2 regions of the Nocardiopsis sinuspersici genome follow, and region 2 is predicted to be linked to the other one. Evidence: riboswitches for the same ligand, from Rfam matches in the RefSeq annotation. Region 2 holds a riboswitch; the other holds the start of a gene.
The links. Region 2 has a riboswitch for glycine ahead of gcvP (aminomethyl-transferring glycine dehydrogenase). Riboswitches for the same ligand answer to the same signal wherever they lie in the genome.
Positions count from the first base shown of each region.

Region 1: another riboswitch for glycine. It lies ahead of gcvT (glycine cleavage system aminomethyltransferase GcvT); the one in region 2 lies ahead of gcvP (aminomethyl-transferring glycine dehydrogenase).

Region 1 covers NZ_MCOK01000001.1:479,381-487,089, forward strand. Annotated here, with positions in the region: gene NOSIN_RS02135 (hypothetical protein) at 164-634, shown strand; gene NOSIN_RS02140 (L-serine ammonia-lyase) at 621-2,033, opposite strand; gene glyA (serine hydroxymethyltransferase) at 2,104-3,372, opposite strand; gene gcvH (glycine cleavage system protein GcvH) at 3,380-3,760, opposite strand; gene gcvT (glycine cleavage system aminomethyltransferase GcvT) at 3,916-5,028, opposite strand; glycine riboswitch at 5,174-5,276, opposite strand; gene blaOXA (class D beta-lactamase) at 5,705-6,505, shown strand; gene NOSIN_RS02165 (3-deoxy-7-phosphoheptulonate synthase) at 6,602-7,663, opposite strand.
Region 2 covers NZ_MCOK01000001.1:1,502,012-1,509,720, reverse strand. Annotated here, with positions in the region: gene NOSIN_RS06320 (tetratricopeptide repeat protein) at 1-262, opposite strand, end outside; gene gcvP (aminomethyl-transferring glycine dehydrogenase) at 541-3,435, opposite strand; glycine riboswitch at 3,534-3,624, opposite strand; gene NOSIN_RS06310 (MerR family transcriptional regulator) at 3,832-4,320, opposite strand; gene NOSIN_RS06305 (bifunctional nuclease family protein) at 4,796-5,269, opposite strand; gene NOSIN_RS06300 (FHA domain-containing protein) at 5,443-5,985, opposite strand; gene NOSIN_RS06295 (mannose-1-phosphate guanyltransferase) at 6,615-7,709, opposite strand, start outside.

The DNA.
Region 1 (7,709 bases), 1.0 Mb from region 2:
GTCCCGGCACCGCTCTCCCACGTCCCGGACACGGGAGGGCGTGGCCGGTTCCGGTCACCCGCGTCCGCGTCCGCGGGCTTCCTCCCAGGTCGGCCGCCGCCTCGGCGGGGGGCCGCGCAACGGTCCCCCGCCGACCGCCGTAGCCGTGTGGAACAGTCGGCACATGGGTGAGAGCCGGTGCGTACACGACCTTCTCCCCAGGCAGTGCGGGCTCTGCCGCCCCGCTCCCAGCGGACTGGCGGAACGCGTCACGGTCACACCGGGCGGGACGGTGTTCCACGGGACGGCCCGGTGCGAAGCCCTGGTCGAGAGGCAGCGGAAGGCCCTGCGCCTGGGGCTCGAAGCGCACGACCCCCGGGTGGTGCCCCTGGCACAGGTCCTGCACGACCGGCCGCCGTGCGTCCACTGCTTCCCCGACTACGCCCCCGAGGGCACCAGGCTGTGCTGGATCCGCCGGGACGGCGTCTGGTACAAGGGGCTGCTCAAACGCTGGTCGGGGCGCGACGCGGCGAACCTCTGGGAGGCGGACGTCGCGTACGTGGCCGACCTCGCACTCCTCGACGTCGTCGCGGACCAGCGGTCCCTGCTTCCCCGCGAACCGGGGCAGGAGGCTCCCCCGCTCAGCACTCGATGACGTTGACGGCCAGGCCGCCGCGGCTCGTCTCCTTGTACTTGTCCATCATGTCGCGGCCGGTGTCGCGCATGGTGCGGATGACCTTGTCCAGGGACACGAAGTGGCTGCCGTCGCCGCGCAGCGCGATGCGCGCGGCGCTGATCGCCTTGACCGAGGCCAGCGCGTTGCGCTCGATGCACGGCACCTGCACCAGGCCGCCGATCGGGTCGCAGGTCAGCCCCAGGTTGTGCTCCATGGCGATCTCCGCGGCGTTCTCCACCTGGGCGGGGGTGCCGCCCAGCACCTCGGCCAGCCCGGCGGCGGCCATCGAGGACGCCGATCCCACCTCGCCCTGGCAGCCGACCTCGGCGCCCGAGATCGACGCGTTCTGCTTGAACAGCAGGCCGATCGCGGCGGCGGTGAGCATGAACCGCACCACCCCGTCGTCCCCGGCGCCAGGGCTGAAGTGCATGTAGTAGTGCAGCACCGCCGGGACGATCCCCGCCGCTCCGTTGGTCGGCGCCGTCACCACCCGGCCGCCCGCGGCGTTCTCCTCGTTGACCGCCAGCGCGTACAGCGTGATCCAGTCGCTGCCCCGCATCGGGTCCGGGTCGGCGGTGGTGGGGGCCAGCAGCCCCGCCTCGTCGCAGACCCCGCCCAGTTGCCGGTACAGCCGGTGCGCGCGGCGCGGCACCTTCAGCCCGCCCGGCAGGCTGCCCTCGGTCATGACCCCGCGGCGCACACACTGGCGCATCGCGGTCCAGATGGTGAGCAGTTCCGCGCGGATCTCCGCGGCCGTCCGGCCGAAGGCCTGTTCGTTGGCGAGCATCACCGCGCTGATCGACATCCCCGTCTCGGCGCAGATCCCCAGCAGTTCCTCGGCGCTGTCGAAGGGGTGGGGCAGCACGGTGTCGTCCGGTTTGATGCGGTCCGCGCCCGCGGCACGCTCGTCCACGACGAATCCGCCGCCCACCGAGTAGTAGATCCTCGCGGTCAGCTCGGCCCCGTAGGGGTCCACCGCCACGAACCGCATCCCGTTCGGGTGGTCGGGCAGGCTCTCCTTGCGCCGGAAGTCCACGTCCACGGCCGGGTCGAAGGACACGGGGGGCCCGTCGGGCCCGCCCAGGTACAGGGTCCGCTCCTCGCGCACCCGCCCGACCAGGCCGGGGACCGAGTCCACGTCCACGTGCTCGGGGGTGTGTCCCATGAGTCCCAGGACCACGGCCGTGTCGCTTCCGTGCCCCCTGCCGGTGAGTGCCAGGGATCCGTACAGCTCGGCCCGCACCCGGGCCACGCCGTCGATTAGGCCGTCCCCGCGCAGTCCGTCCACGAACGTGCGCGCGGCCTTCATCGGCCCGACCGTGTGCGAGCTGGAGGGGCCGATACCGATTTTGAAAAGGTCGAACACGCTGATGGCCATGGCTGTCCTCCTCGTTGAGTACAGGGCCGTGTGACGCCGTGCGGGGCACCGGGCCCCGCACGGCGGAGCTCTACAGGTTCGGGTAGAGCGGGTACTTCGCGGTCAGCGCCTGCACGCGGCCGCGCAGGGCGGCCGCGTCGAACTCCGGCTTGAGCGCCTCGGCGATGACGTCCGCGACCTCGGCGAAGTCCTCGTCGCCGAAACCGCGGGTGGCCAGCGCTGGGGTGCCGATCCGCAGGCCGGAGGTGACCATCGGCGGACGCGGGTCGTTGGGCACCGCGTTGCGGTTGACCGTGATCCCGACCGAGTGCAGGCGGTCCTCGGCCTCCTTGCCGTTGAGCTCGGAGCCGACCAGGTCCACCAGGACCAGGTGCACGTCCGTGCCCCCGGTGAGCACCTTCACGCCGGCCTCGGCCGTGTCCGGGCGGGTCAGGCGCTCGGCTAGCAGCTTGGCGCCGGAGACGGTGCGCCGCTGGCGGTCGGCGAACTCCTCGCCCGCCGCGACCCTGAGCGAGACCGCCTTGGCCGCGATCACGTGCTCCAGCGGTCCGCCCTGCATGCCGGGGAACACCGCGGAGTTGATCTTCTTGCCGTACTCCGCCTTGGCCAGGATCATGCCGCCGCGCGGACCGCCCAGGGTCTTGTGCGTGGTGGTGGTGACCACGTCGGCGTGCGGCACCGGGTTGGGGTGCAGCCCCGCCGCGACCAGGCCGGCGAAGTGCGCCATGTCCACCATCAGCAGGGCGCCGACCGAGTCGGCGATCTTGCGGAAGCGGGCGAAGTCCAACTGGCGCGGGTAGGCCGACCACCCGGCGACGATCATCTTCGGCCGGTGCTCCTCGGCGAGCGCCTCGATCTCGTCGTAGTCGACGGTGCCGTCCTCGTCGCGCACGTGGTAGGCCACCGCGTTGAGGATCTTGCCGGAGTAGTTGATCTTCATGCCGTGGGTCAGGTGGCCGCCGTGGGCCAGGTCCAGGCCCAGGATGGTGTCACCCGGCTTGAGCAGCGCGAAGTACACGGCCGTGTTGGCCTGTGCGCCCGAGTGCGGCTGCACGTTCGCGTGCTCGGCGCCGAACAGCGCCTTGGCGCGGTCGATCGCGAGCTGTTCGACGACGTCGACGTGCTCGCACCCGCCGTAGTAGCGGCGGCCGGGATAGCCCTCCGCGTACTTGTTGGTCAGGACGGTGCCCTGCGCCTCGATGACCGCCTGGGGAGCGAAGTTCTCCGAGGCGATCATCTCCAGGGTGTCGCGCTGGCGGGCCAGCTCCGCGTCGACCGCGGCCGACACCTCGGGGTCCAGTTCGCCCAGCGTCTGGTTGAGCGTGTTGTCAGTAGCCATCGGGGGCCTACTCCTCGCCTTCGGTCAGCTTGGTGTACTCCTCGGCGGAGAGCAGATCGGAGGGCTCCTCGGAGACACGGGCCCTGAACAGCCACCCGGTCCCGAAGGGATCGGAGTTGACCGACTCGGGCGCGTCTTCGAGGGCCTCGTTGACCTCGACGACCTCGCCGCTGACGGGTGAGTAGATGTCGCTGACGGACTTGGTGGACTCCACCTCGCCGCACGGCTCGCCCGCGGACACCTCGCTGCCGACCTCGGGCGCCTCGACGAAGACGATGTCGCCCAGGGACTCGGCGGCGAACGAGGTGATCCCGACGGTGGCGACTCCGTCCTCGATCACGACCCACTCGTGTTTGGCGGTGTAACCCAGCTCCGTGGGAACGCTCACTTCAACTCTCCTTGGAGGTGTTCCATTTTCCTGCCGCGCGCCCGCAGGCTGCCCGGCCCGGCCTACGCCCGGTCACGCCCCGTGCGTGCTGGTCCCTCTGTGGTGGGATCCCGCCGCGGGGCGCATGGGCCTTCGGGGTGTGAAGGCCCCCTGCTCTACGGCTGCCGCTTGTAGAACGGCAGTTCGACCACGTCGACGTCCTCGCCCCGTCCGCGCACGTCCACGGTGAACGCGCCGGTCGAGGTGTCGAGGTCGCCGTCCACGTAGGCCATGGCGATGGGGCGGCCCAGGGTGGGGGAGGGCGCGCCGCTGGTGGTGGTTCCGACGACCGCGCCGTCGCGCAGGACGTCCTGGCCCCTGCGCAGCGGGCGGCGCCCGCGCGCGACGAGGCCGATGAGGCGGCGGGGACGGGAAGTGCGCGAGGCCTCCTCCAGGGCCGTCCGGCCCACGAAGTCGCCCTTGTCGAACTTGACCACCCGGCCCAGGCCGGCGTCGAAGGGGGTGAGGTCGGCGGTGAGCTCCTGCCCGTACAGCGGCATCCCGGCCTCCAGGCGCAGGGTGTCGCGGGCCGAGAGCCCGGCGGGCACGAGGCCGTGCCTCCTCCCCTCGGCCATGAGGGCGTCCCACACCTTCGGGGCCTTCGTCGCGGGGTTGAGGAAGATCTCGAAGCCGTCCTCACCGGTGTAGCCGGTGCGGGCGAGCAGGACGGGCTCGCCGGCGACGGTGTGCTCGTACCCGGCGTAGTAGCGGATGTCGTCCAGGTTCGCGTCGGTCAGCGGCGCCAGGACGTCCACGGCGCGCGGGCCCTGAAGGGCGATCAGGGCGTGGTCGGCGGACTCGTCGGCGACCTCGGTGTCGAAGCCGGAGGCCCGCTCGGCCAGGGCGGAGGCCACGACCGGCATGTTGACGGCGTTGGCCACGACGAGGTACTCCTCCTCGCCCAGCCGGTAGACGATGAGGTCGTCCAGGACCCCGCCGTCCTCGCCGGTGATCATGGTGTACCGGGCCCGGCCGACCTTGACCCGGGACAGGTGTCCCACGAGGGCGTGGTCCAGGGCGTCGGCGGCCTGCGGACCGGTCAGCCGGATCTCGCCCATGTGGGAGAGGTCGAACAGGCCTGCGGCCTCGCGCACCGCCTTGTGCTCGGCGGTCTCGCTGCCGTAGCGCAGCGGCATGAGCCATCCGGCGAAGTCGACGAGGGTGGCACCGGCCTTCTCGTGGACCTCGCGCAGCGTTGTGGAGCGCGGCGCGGATGCGGGCTCTGACATGGGCACTCCCGAGAGGATGGGCGTCGTGACGTGAGTGGCGTTGCCATCCTCCCCCTCTGTCATCGGTGCCTGAGAGCTTCGCCACGCGCTCGGCGCGGCTTGCACCTTCGGCGAGGGACGGCCCGTCCCTGCTTTCCAGAGTGGTCTCGCCCGTACGGTCCACTGTGCCTGAGAGGTTGTCTTCGGGGAGGAATTGCTCCTTCGGCGGCCTCACGCTGGATACGCGGGCACTCTCCCGTACGGGGTCAGCAACACGTTCAGCCTAGCAGCGGCCGCACACGGCCCCAAGGGTGCCCGTGGATGCCCGCGGCGGGGTCGCGGGACCGCCGCACGGGCCCCGCGACGGGGCCGCCGCTCAGCGCGCCCGTGTCCGGCGCCCCGCGAAAGTCCGTGCCGACACCCTGCCGAACCCGCTGCCCCGGAGGGGCCGGAAGGTTAGCGTGAGCCGGAGACGGGCTTTCGGCGCGTGGAGGGATGGCCAGTGCGAACCGACATCGAGCACAGGGCCCGGAGGAGGCGCGCGGCGGCGTCCGGCCTGCCCGCGCTGGCCGCCGGATGCGTTCTCACCCTGGTCGCGGGGACCGGGTGCGCCGGGGACGGGCCGGGCGGCGGCCCCCGGGGCGCGGAGGAGACGGCCGGGGTCGCCGGGCAGGGCGCGGAGAACGGCGTCCGGCCCCTGACCCGGGGCGACGTGGCCACCGAGGAGCGCGAGGACCTGGAGGCGGCGTTCTCCGAGGAGGGGGTCGAGGGCACCTTCGTGCTCTACGACGTGCGGAGGCGGACGGCGGTCGTGGTCGGGCCGGAGGAGGCCCGCGAGCGCGCGGTGCCCGCGTCCACCTTCAAGCTCGCCAACACCCTGATCGGGTTGCAGACGGGCGCGGTCGAGGACGTGGACGAGGTACTGCCCTACGGCGGCGAACCGCAGCCGGTCTCCGCGTGGGAGCGGGACATGTCCCTGCGCGAGGCCCTGCCCGCCTCGAACGTCCCCGTGTACCAGGAGCTGGCGCGCAGGGTCGGGCACCAGCGGATGGCGACGTGGGTGGACCGGTTCGGCTACGGCAACCGGTCGGTGGGCGGCGCGGACTCGGTGGACCGGTTCTGGCTGGAGGGCCCGCTGGAGATCTCCGCCATGGAGCAGACCTCCTTCCTGGCCGGCCTGGCCCTCGCCGACCTGCCCGTGGACACCGGGCACCAGCAGGCGCTCCACGAGATCGCCGAGGTGGAGGAGGGCGACGGCTACACCCTGTACGCCAAGAGCGGCTGGGGCCGGGGCGCCGACTCCGCTCCCGGCTGGTGGGTGGGCTGGGTGGAGCGCGGTGAGGACGTGTACACGTTCGCGCTGCGCGTCGAGGTGGAGGAGGACGGGGACGCCGGGCTGCGGGAGCCGCTGGCCAGGGAGATGCTCGTGGAACTGGAGGCACTGCCCCCGGAGGCGCGGCCCTCCGAGGCGCCGCCCGCGGAGACCGCGGGGGAGTGACCCCCGGAGTACCGTTCCGGGCCGCCGGTGGGCGGCCCGGAACGGTACCCGGCCTCAGGGTCTCGGCCTCGCCGGCCCGGCTTCGGTGCCTCGGCCTCAGGCCGCGTTCTTGCGGCGCCGGCGCACGGCCTCGGCCAGTTGGGAGAGCACCTCGCCGGTGGTCTCCCAGCCCATGCACTTGTCGGTGATCGACTGGCCGTAGGTCAGGTCGGCGGGGTCGCCCAGCTTCTGGGCGCCCTCGACGATGAAGCTCTCCAGCATGACGCCGATGACGCCCTTCTGGCCCTCGGCGACCTGGGCGGCGATCGAGGCCGCCACACCGGGCTGGCGGGTGTGGTCCTTGCCGCTGTTGGCGTGGCTGGCGTCGATCATCAGGCGGCGGGGCAGCCCGGAGCCCTCGATGACGTCCAGGGCCGCGTTGACCGGCTCGGCGCCGAAGTTGGGGCCGCTGCGGCCGCCGCGCAGGATGACGTGGCAGTCCGGGTTGCCGTCGGTCACGACCACGGAACCCGCTCCGGCGGTGTCGATCCCGAAGAAGGTGTGCGATGCGGAGGCCGCGCCGACGGCGTCCACGGCCACCTGCACGTCGCCGTCCGTGCCGTTCTTGAAGCCCACGGGCGTGCTCAGGCCGCTGCTCAGCTGGCGGTGCACCTGGCTCTCCGTGGTGCGCGCACCGATGGCGCCCCAGGAGACGACGTCGGCGATGTACTGGGGGGTGATGGGGTCGAGGAACTCGGTCCCGGCGGGCAGCCCCAGCGAGTTGATGTCCAGCAGGAGCTTGCGCGCGGTGCGCAGGCCGCGGTGCACGTCGTAGGTGTCGTCCAGGCCGGGGTCGTTGATCAGGCCCTTCCACCCCACGGTGGTGCGCGGCTTCTCGAAGTACACGCGCATCACGACGCACAGCTCCTCGCGCAGGGAGGGCACCAGCTCGGCCAGGCGGCGTGCGTAGTCCATGGCGGACTCGGGGTCGTGCACCGAACAGGGGCCCACGACGACCAGCAGGCGGTCGTCCTCGCCGTCCAGTACGCGCTTGACCTCGGCGCGCGAGTCCTCCACCAGGGAACTGCGCTCGGGACCCAGCGGGAGCTCGGCCAGCAGGTCCCGGGGGGCGATGAGCGGCTTGTAACTGGCCACCCGTGTGTCGTTCGTGCTCGGCATGGTGTTCCCCTTGGGTCCCGTCTGTCCTTATTTCGCTGTCGTCACG
Region 2 (7,709 bases):
CGCCGCGCTGGTCCTCGACCACGGCCAGGCCGAGCAGGGCCCTGGCCTGCACGTGCGGGTGGGGGTTGGCCGCCACGGCCTGCCGGTAGAGCTTGGCGGCGCGTGCGAGGTGACCGTTCTCGGCGAGGTCCTGGGCCTGGTCGCACAGGCCGGAGGCGTCCCGCCCCGAGGGCGCGGCGGGCTCTGCCGTGTCCTGGGGGTCGGTGGCCGAGGGCGGGTCGGCGGGGCCAGAGCGCGCGGGAGGTCCGGACGTCGTGGTCATGGGTTCCGCTTTCCATGGGGGCGTCGGTGCGTGTGGTGGGAACGCGAGCCGTGTCGTCGCAACCCTAACGCGGTCGCGCCGGGGGCGGCGGCTCGCGCCCGGGTGTCGGCCGGGTGTCTTCCCCCTTTCCCTGCCCCTCCCCGTTCCTTCTCAACACAAGCAGCACCTGTACGACGTAGATTCAGCACCGGGCGCCTTGGAGCGCCTCCCCCGCCATCGGGGAGGCACGCGAAGGGGCGCCGGCCCGAAGGCCGGCGCCCCTCGCGCCCTCGGGCGCCCTACATCTGGAAGGCCTCCGGCGGCGGGCAGGAGCAGACCAGGTTGCGGTCGCCGTAGGCCTGGTCGATCCGGCCGACCGGCGGCCAATACTTGTCCGTGCGCAGCGACGCCAGCGGGTACGCCGCCTCGGCGCGGGTGTAGCCGTGCCCCCACTCGTCGGCGGTCACCGCCTCGGCCGTGTGCGGCGCGTTGCGCAGCGGGTTGTCCTCGGCGTCCCACTCACCCGAGGCCACCCTGTCGATCTCGCCGCGGATGGCGACCATCGCCTCCACGAACCGGTCCAGCTCGGCCAGGTTCTCGCTCTCGGTCGGCTCCACCATCAGAGTGCCGTTGACCGGGAACGACATCGTCGGCGCGTGGAAGCCGTAGTCCATGAGCCGCTTGGCGACGTCCTCGTTGCTGATGCCGCTGGCCTTCTGCAGCGGGCGGATGTCGATGACGCACTCGTGGGCCACCAGGCCGTCCGCGCCGGTGTAGAGGACGGGGAAGTACGGCTCCAGCCGCCTGGCCAGGTAGTTGGCGGACAGCACCGCGATCTCGGTGGCCGAGCGCAGGCCCTCCTCCCCCATCATCCGCATGTAGGCCCAGGAGATGGGCAGGATGCCCGCCGAGCCGAACGGGGCCGCGGAGACCGGTCCCACGCCCGTGTGCGGGCCCGCCTCGGGCTGGCTCGGGTGGTTGGGCAGGAAGCCGGCCAGGTGGGAGCGGACCGCGACCGGGCCCACGCCCGGGCCTCCGCCGCCGTGCGGGATGCAGAAGGTCTTGTGCAGGTTCAGGTGGCTGACGTCGGCGCCGAACTCCCCCGGCTTGGCCCAGCCCAGCAGCGCGTTCAGGTTGGCGCCGTCCACGTACACCTGGCCGCCCGCCTCGTGGACCAGGCGGCACACCTCGGTGATGGTGCTCTCGTACACGCCGTGCGTGGACGGGTAGGTGACCATGATGGCCGCCAGGTCCTCCGCGTGCTCCGCGGTCTTGGCGCGCAGGTCGTCCATGTCGACGTTGCCGTTGTCGTCACAGGCCACGACGGCCACGCGCATACCGGCCATGACCGCGCTGGCGGCGTTGGTGCCGTGCGCGGAGCTCGGGATCAGGCACACGTCGCGGTGGGCCTCGCCCCGCGAGCGGTGGTGCCCGCGGATGGCCAGCAGGCCGGCGAGCTCGCCCTGGGAGCCGGCGTTGGGCTGCAGGGACACCGCGTCGTAGCCGGTGACCTCGGCCAGCCAGGCCTCCAGGTCGTGGATCAGGGCCACGCTTCCGGCGGCCTGGTCCAGCGGCGCGAGCGGGTGCAGGCCCGCGAACTCCGGCCAGGTGACCGGCTCCATCTCGGTGGTGGAGTTGAGCTTCATGGTGCACGAGCCCAGCGGGATCATCGTGCGGTCCAGCGCCAGGTCGCGGTCGGACAGGCGGCGCATGTAGCGCAGCAGCGAGGTCTCGCTGCGGTGGGTGTTGAACACCGGGTGGGTCAGGTAGTCGATCTCGCGGGCCAGTCCGGCGGGCAGGCGGTCGGCGGCCTCGTCCACGCCCAGGCGCCCCCGGGAGGGGCCGCGCTCGGACTCGCCGAAGGCGGCCAGGACCTGCTCCAGATCGGCCTCGGTGGTGGTCTCGTCCACGCTCACCCCGACCGTGTCCCGGTCGACGGCCAGCAGGTTGTACCCGGCCTCCAGGGCGGACCGCACGACGCGGTCCGCGCCGGGCACGCGCACGCGCAGGGTGTCGAAGTAGGCGGAGTGCACGACCTCGAAGCCGCGCTCGGCGAGGGCGTCGGCCAGGGCGGCGGTGCGGGTGTGTACCTGGCGGGCGATCGCGCGCAGGCCGTCGGGGCCGTGGTAGACGGCGTACATCCCCGCCATGACGGCGAGCAGGACCTGCGCGGTGCAGATGTTGCTGGTGGCCTTCTCACGGCGGATGTGCTGCTCGCGGGTCTGTAGGGCCAGGCGGTAGGCGGGCCTGCCCGCGTTGTCCACCGAGACGCCGACCAGGCGGCCGGGAAGCTGGCGGCGCAGCTTCTCGCTGACGGCCATGTACCCGGCGTGCGGACCGCCGAAGCCGAGCGGGACGCCGAGGCGCTGGGTGGAGCCGACCGCGATGTCGGCGCCCAGGTCGCCGGGGCTGCGCAGCAGGGTCAGGGCGAGGATGTCGGCGGCCACCACCGCGAGGGCGCCGCGCTCGTGCGCCCGGGCGATGACGGTGCCGGGATCGCGGACCGCGCCGCTGGAGGCGGGGTACTGCACCAGGACGCCGAAGGCCTCGTCCTCGGGCAGGCCCCGGGACAGGTCGGCGACCACGATCTCGATTCCCAGGGGTTCGGCGCGGGTGCGCAGTACCTGCAGGGTCTGGGGGAAGACGTCGGAGTCGACGACGAACACGTCGGCCTTGCTCCGGGAGGCGCGGCGGGCCAGGGTCATGGCCTCGGCGGCGGCGGTGGCCTCGTCCAGCAGCGAGGCGCCGGAGACGGGCAGGCCGGTCAGGTCCGAGACCATGGTCTGGAAGTTGAGCAGGGCCTCCAGGCGCCCCTGGGAGATCTCGGGCTGGTAGGGCGTGTAGGCCGTGTACCAGGCGGGGTTCTCCATGATGTTGCGCAGGATGACCGGCGGGGTGAAGGTGCCGTAGTAGCCCTGGCCGATCAGCGAGGTGCGCGTGTCGTTGCGCGAGGCCAGTTCGCGCAGTTCGGCCAGGGCCTCGGCCTCGCCGATCGCCTCGGGCAGGTTCAGCGGCGCGCTCTTCCCGGGGCCGGTGAGGATGGACTCGGGTACGGCGTCGGCCATGAGCTCGGCGGGAGAGCCGTAGCCGACGGCCTTGAGCATCTCCTGGGTCTCGGCCGGGGTGGGGCCGATGTGGCGGTCGGCGAACACCCGGGCGGGTGCGCCGGGGGTGTGCAGGGGCTGGTCTGGCACGGAGACCTCCTGGTGACAGGGCCGAGTCTGTTCGGCGGTGTTCCTCACGGTCTCCCCCTCTGTCACCGGGCACGGCGGTGCCCAGGCTTCAGAGCGGCCTACTCCACGCGGTCCATGGTGCCTGAGAGGTTACTGGGGAGTATTGCCCCGTCGGCGCCCCGTTGGCGGGGTCTCTCTCGCGCGGCATCGACAGCCAGCTGACAGTCTGTACATGTGTACAAGCAGGGTGAATGTCGGTTTTCATCCCCGTTGTGACTACGACGGTACTCGATGGCCGTGCCGAGCACCGCCTCCGGTCAGGTGTTCCACCGGGGGGACGGCGCCCTCCTGTGGGATTCCACGAACGGGGCCGGGCTCCGGCGGCGGGTTCTTCCCCCTCGCGCCCGGAGGGGCGGTTCAGCCGGTACGGCGCTCCCGGCGGCGCCTGGCCAGCTCGTCCATGGGCTGGGGCGCCGCGGCGGGCAGGTCGGTCCGCTCCTCGGCGGGGACCACGCCCAGTGCCTCCTCCAGCTCGTGCCAGACGTTGGCCAGGGCCAGGCCGAACATGCCCTGTCCGCGCTGCATGAGGTCGACGACCTCGTCGGGCGAGGTGCACTCGTAGACGCTGACGCCGTCGCTCATGAGGGTGATGCGGGCCAGGTCGGGGGCGGGGCGGCCGCGCAGGTGGTCGACCGCGGTACGGATCTGCTGCAACGATATCCCGGTGTCCAGGAGCCGTTTGGCCACCTTGAGCAGCAGGATGTCGGGGAGGCTGTACAGGGGGGCGTTGTGGGCTCCGGTGCGCACGCTCGGCTCCACCAGGCCTGTCCTGGCCCAGTAGTCGAGCTGGCGGTAGCTGATCCCGGCAGCGGTACACGCCGCGGGGCCCCGATACCCGACGTCCATAGGCAGCGCCACCACGTCCTCTTCGCACAGTAGGCCCTGCTGCCCTGCCAGCCGCAGCGCGAACCGCCTGTCATGGGGATCCCGCTCGCCGCCCGCTACCGCCACGCCGACCTCCGGCTTCTCGTCCCACGGCGGTATCGACAGGGGATGTCCACTCAGGGAACGGGTGCGCCGCGGGTTCCACTGGACTGACGGTAGGACGGCCGACCGGCAGCGTCAACGACACCACGCGGCGCGTCGCCAAGTGCGCGCGGCGCTGGTGTCGCGGAGCCGTCCGGCGGCGCCCTGTGCGCCGACCGGGGTTTCGGCCCGGATCGCTACGGCCATTTCCGTGCTCCAATCTATCACCGGCGCCCGGAACAAAGCCGCAGGTCACGACGTGTCCTTCTCGGCCGCGCCGGTGCGTTCGCACCGGTGCCGCCCACGCGTGGGACCCGCACGCGGGTGCGGGTCCCGGGAGGGGTCGCTCCGGTGCCTACTCCGTACGCCTGCCGAAGTCCTCGGGCGAGATGTTGTCCAGGAACTCCCGGAACGCCTCGACCTGGTCCTCCTGCTCGTCCGGTATCGGCATCCCGGCCTCGGCGATCACGTCCTCGTGGGCGTAGATGGGTGTGCCCGTCCGCAGTGCCAGGGCGATCGAGTCGGAGGGGCGCGCGCTCACCTCCACGCCGTTGCTGAAGACCAGTTCGGCGTAGAAGATGCCGTCGTTGAGACCGGTGATGTTGACTGTCTCGAGTCCGGTGTCCAGGGCGTCGAGCACGTCCCGGAGCAGGTCGTGGGTGAGCGGCCGGGCCGGGGCCACGCCCTGCTGGGCCAGCGCGATCGCGGTCGCTTCCACTCCGCCGATCCAGATCGGCAGGTAACGGTCCCCATCGGATTCCTTGAGCAGGACAATCGGCTGGTTCGAGGGCATCTCAACCCGGACGCCGACGACCTCCATGTGCTTCACAGCGTCTCCGTCCCACGAGTCGTCATGCCGGATGGGCGCTCGTCCCTGCTCCTCCTGTGGATCAGGACCCGAGGGCGAAATCGGCACCCTTCGTTACAAAGCTGTCCTGTGGCGGGGGGCCGCAAACCTCATCGGCCCGCCCGCCGCACCCGCGCTCGCCCCCGGTGTGCCCGTCAGCGTCGCGGTTTGGTCAGCAGCACCATACGGAACTTGCCGATCTGGATCTCGTCCCCCCCGCCGAGCTGGGCCTCGTCGACCGGTTCCCGGTTGACGTAGGTGCCGTTGAGGCTGCCCACGTCGCGGACACCGAACCCGTCACCGCGGCGGAAGAACTCCACGTGGCGGCGGGAGACGGTGACGTCGTCGAGGAAGATGTCGCTGTTGGGGTGGCGGCCGGCGGTGGTCACGTCACTGTCCAGCAGGAAGCGGCTCCCCGCGTTGGGGCCGCGCCTGACCACGAGCAGTGCCGTGCCCGGCGGCAGGGCGTCGGGGTTCGTGGGGTCGTCGCCGCCCAGTTCGTCACCGGACTCCTCGTCCTCCAGTGCCTGGATACCGGAGATGGAGATGGTCGACGTGACGTCTCCGCCGGAGTCCCCGCCAGCGCCGGGCCGGGGATCCTGCTGTTCGGCCTTGCGGAGGGGAGTCCCACAGTGGGAGCAGAAACGGGCATCATCCGCAACGGCGTGACCGCACTGCGTGCAGTAAACGCTCGACATAGGTCGGCTCGGCCTCCTACCGCACGGGGCGGTGCTTGATTCGGCTGGTCGGTGGCGCGTACCGGGCACCGTGCGGGCACCTGGCCCCCACCACGCCCGGAACGCGGCGAGACGTCCACTGTCACGCCAGCGGTGCGCCTCACACGGTCGTCGGTCTCGCTAGGTCTCATCCCCCATGTCGTACTCCTTGTCACCCCCGGTGAAGGGTGTCCGCCGTTGCCGGGATACCCGGCCCCGTGGGCGACGCGGCGCGCCGGGGAACACTCGACTTTAAACCATATCCTTGTCCAGGAAGGTTTTCGCTCCTCCCCGGCCTGCCGTGGGCGCTCCCGGCGCGATCGCGCCGGGCAGCGGTGGATCCGCTGCCCGGGGCACCGCCCCGCGCCGGTGGCCGCCCCCGTCGGACAAGGACACCTGCCCTGGTGCTGATGCCCCGCCGACGGATTTGGTTCTGCGTGGATCCCCGCGGATTCGCGTCGGCCCCACCGGAGGGCCGTGACCTGCCCCGATGCCCGGACCGGTCGGCGGGTCCGCGTCGGAACGGACGCGCGGAGAACCGCCCGCGCCGGCGGAGCGGCACCCGCCGTGTGGGCGCGGGCGGTCCCCCGCCCGCGCCCACACGGCCCGGCTCAGCCCTCGGCGCGCTCCACGACGGCCGACCACTCGTCCAGCAGACGGTGCGCGGTGTCGGGGTTGGGACCTTCGGCCCAAAGATGGGTCACGGCCTCCGAGGTGTCGGGGAGGACCAGGGCCCAGCTGCCGTCCGGCTCGATCACCCGGACACCGTCGGTGGTGTCGAGCTCGCGGTCGCCAGCCGCCTCCACGACGGACCGCATCACGCTCCCCTTGATCGCCCACGGGGTGGGCACGGAACGGCGCAGCAGGTGCGCCTGGGGGATCGTACGGTCGATCTGGCTCAGCGAGCGGCGGGTGCGGGCCACCAGGGACAGCAGCCGCACGAAGGCGGCGATGGCGTCACTGGTGGGGCTGAACCGCGGCACGACGAAGCCGCCCCGGCCGTCACCGGCGAAGATGATGTCGTCCTCGGCCTGGACCGCCTTGGTCAGCTCGTCGGTGGCCGTGGCCGTCCAGTGCACCTTGACCCCGTGCGAGGCGGCCACCGTCTCGGCGACCCGGGTCGTGGTCACCGGCAGGGCCACCGTCCCGCCGCCGTACTCGGCGCAGACCAGCTCCAGGACGACCAGCAGGGCGCGCCCGCTCTCGACCAGCTCGCCGTTCTCGTCCACGATGGACAGCCGTTCGGCCACGGGGTCGAACCGCACCCCGAAGTCGGCGCCGGAGTTGGCGACCAGCTCGCCCAGCCGCGCCAGGTCCCGGTTCTGCTTGGCGACGCTGTCGGTGGGCGAGGACTCGTCCAGCCGGTTGTTGACGGTGAGGACGTCCACCCCGATCCGGCCCAGCAGGGAGGGCAGGATCAGCGAGCCGCTGCCGCCGGCGCAGTCCACCACGACCTTGAGCTCGGCCTCGGCCACGCCGGAGGTGTCCACCCTGCGCAACAGCTCGTGGGAGTAGCTCTCCACGTTGCGGGACGGGAAGGTCAGCTCGCCGATCTCGCCGGGGAAAGCCCGGCGGTACTCGGCGCGGGAGAAGACCCTGTCGAGCTTGCGCTGGGCGGCGGGCGAGAGGTCGGCGCCCTCACCGTCCAGGAACAGGATGTCCACCGACTCCGGGTCACCCGGGCTGGTGCGCACGGTGATGCCGCC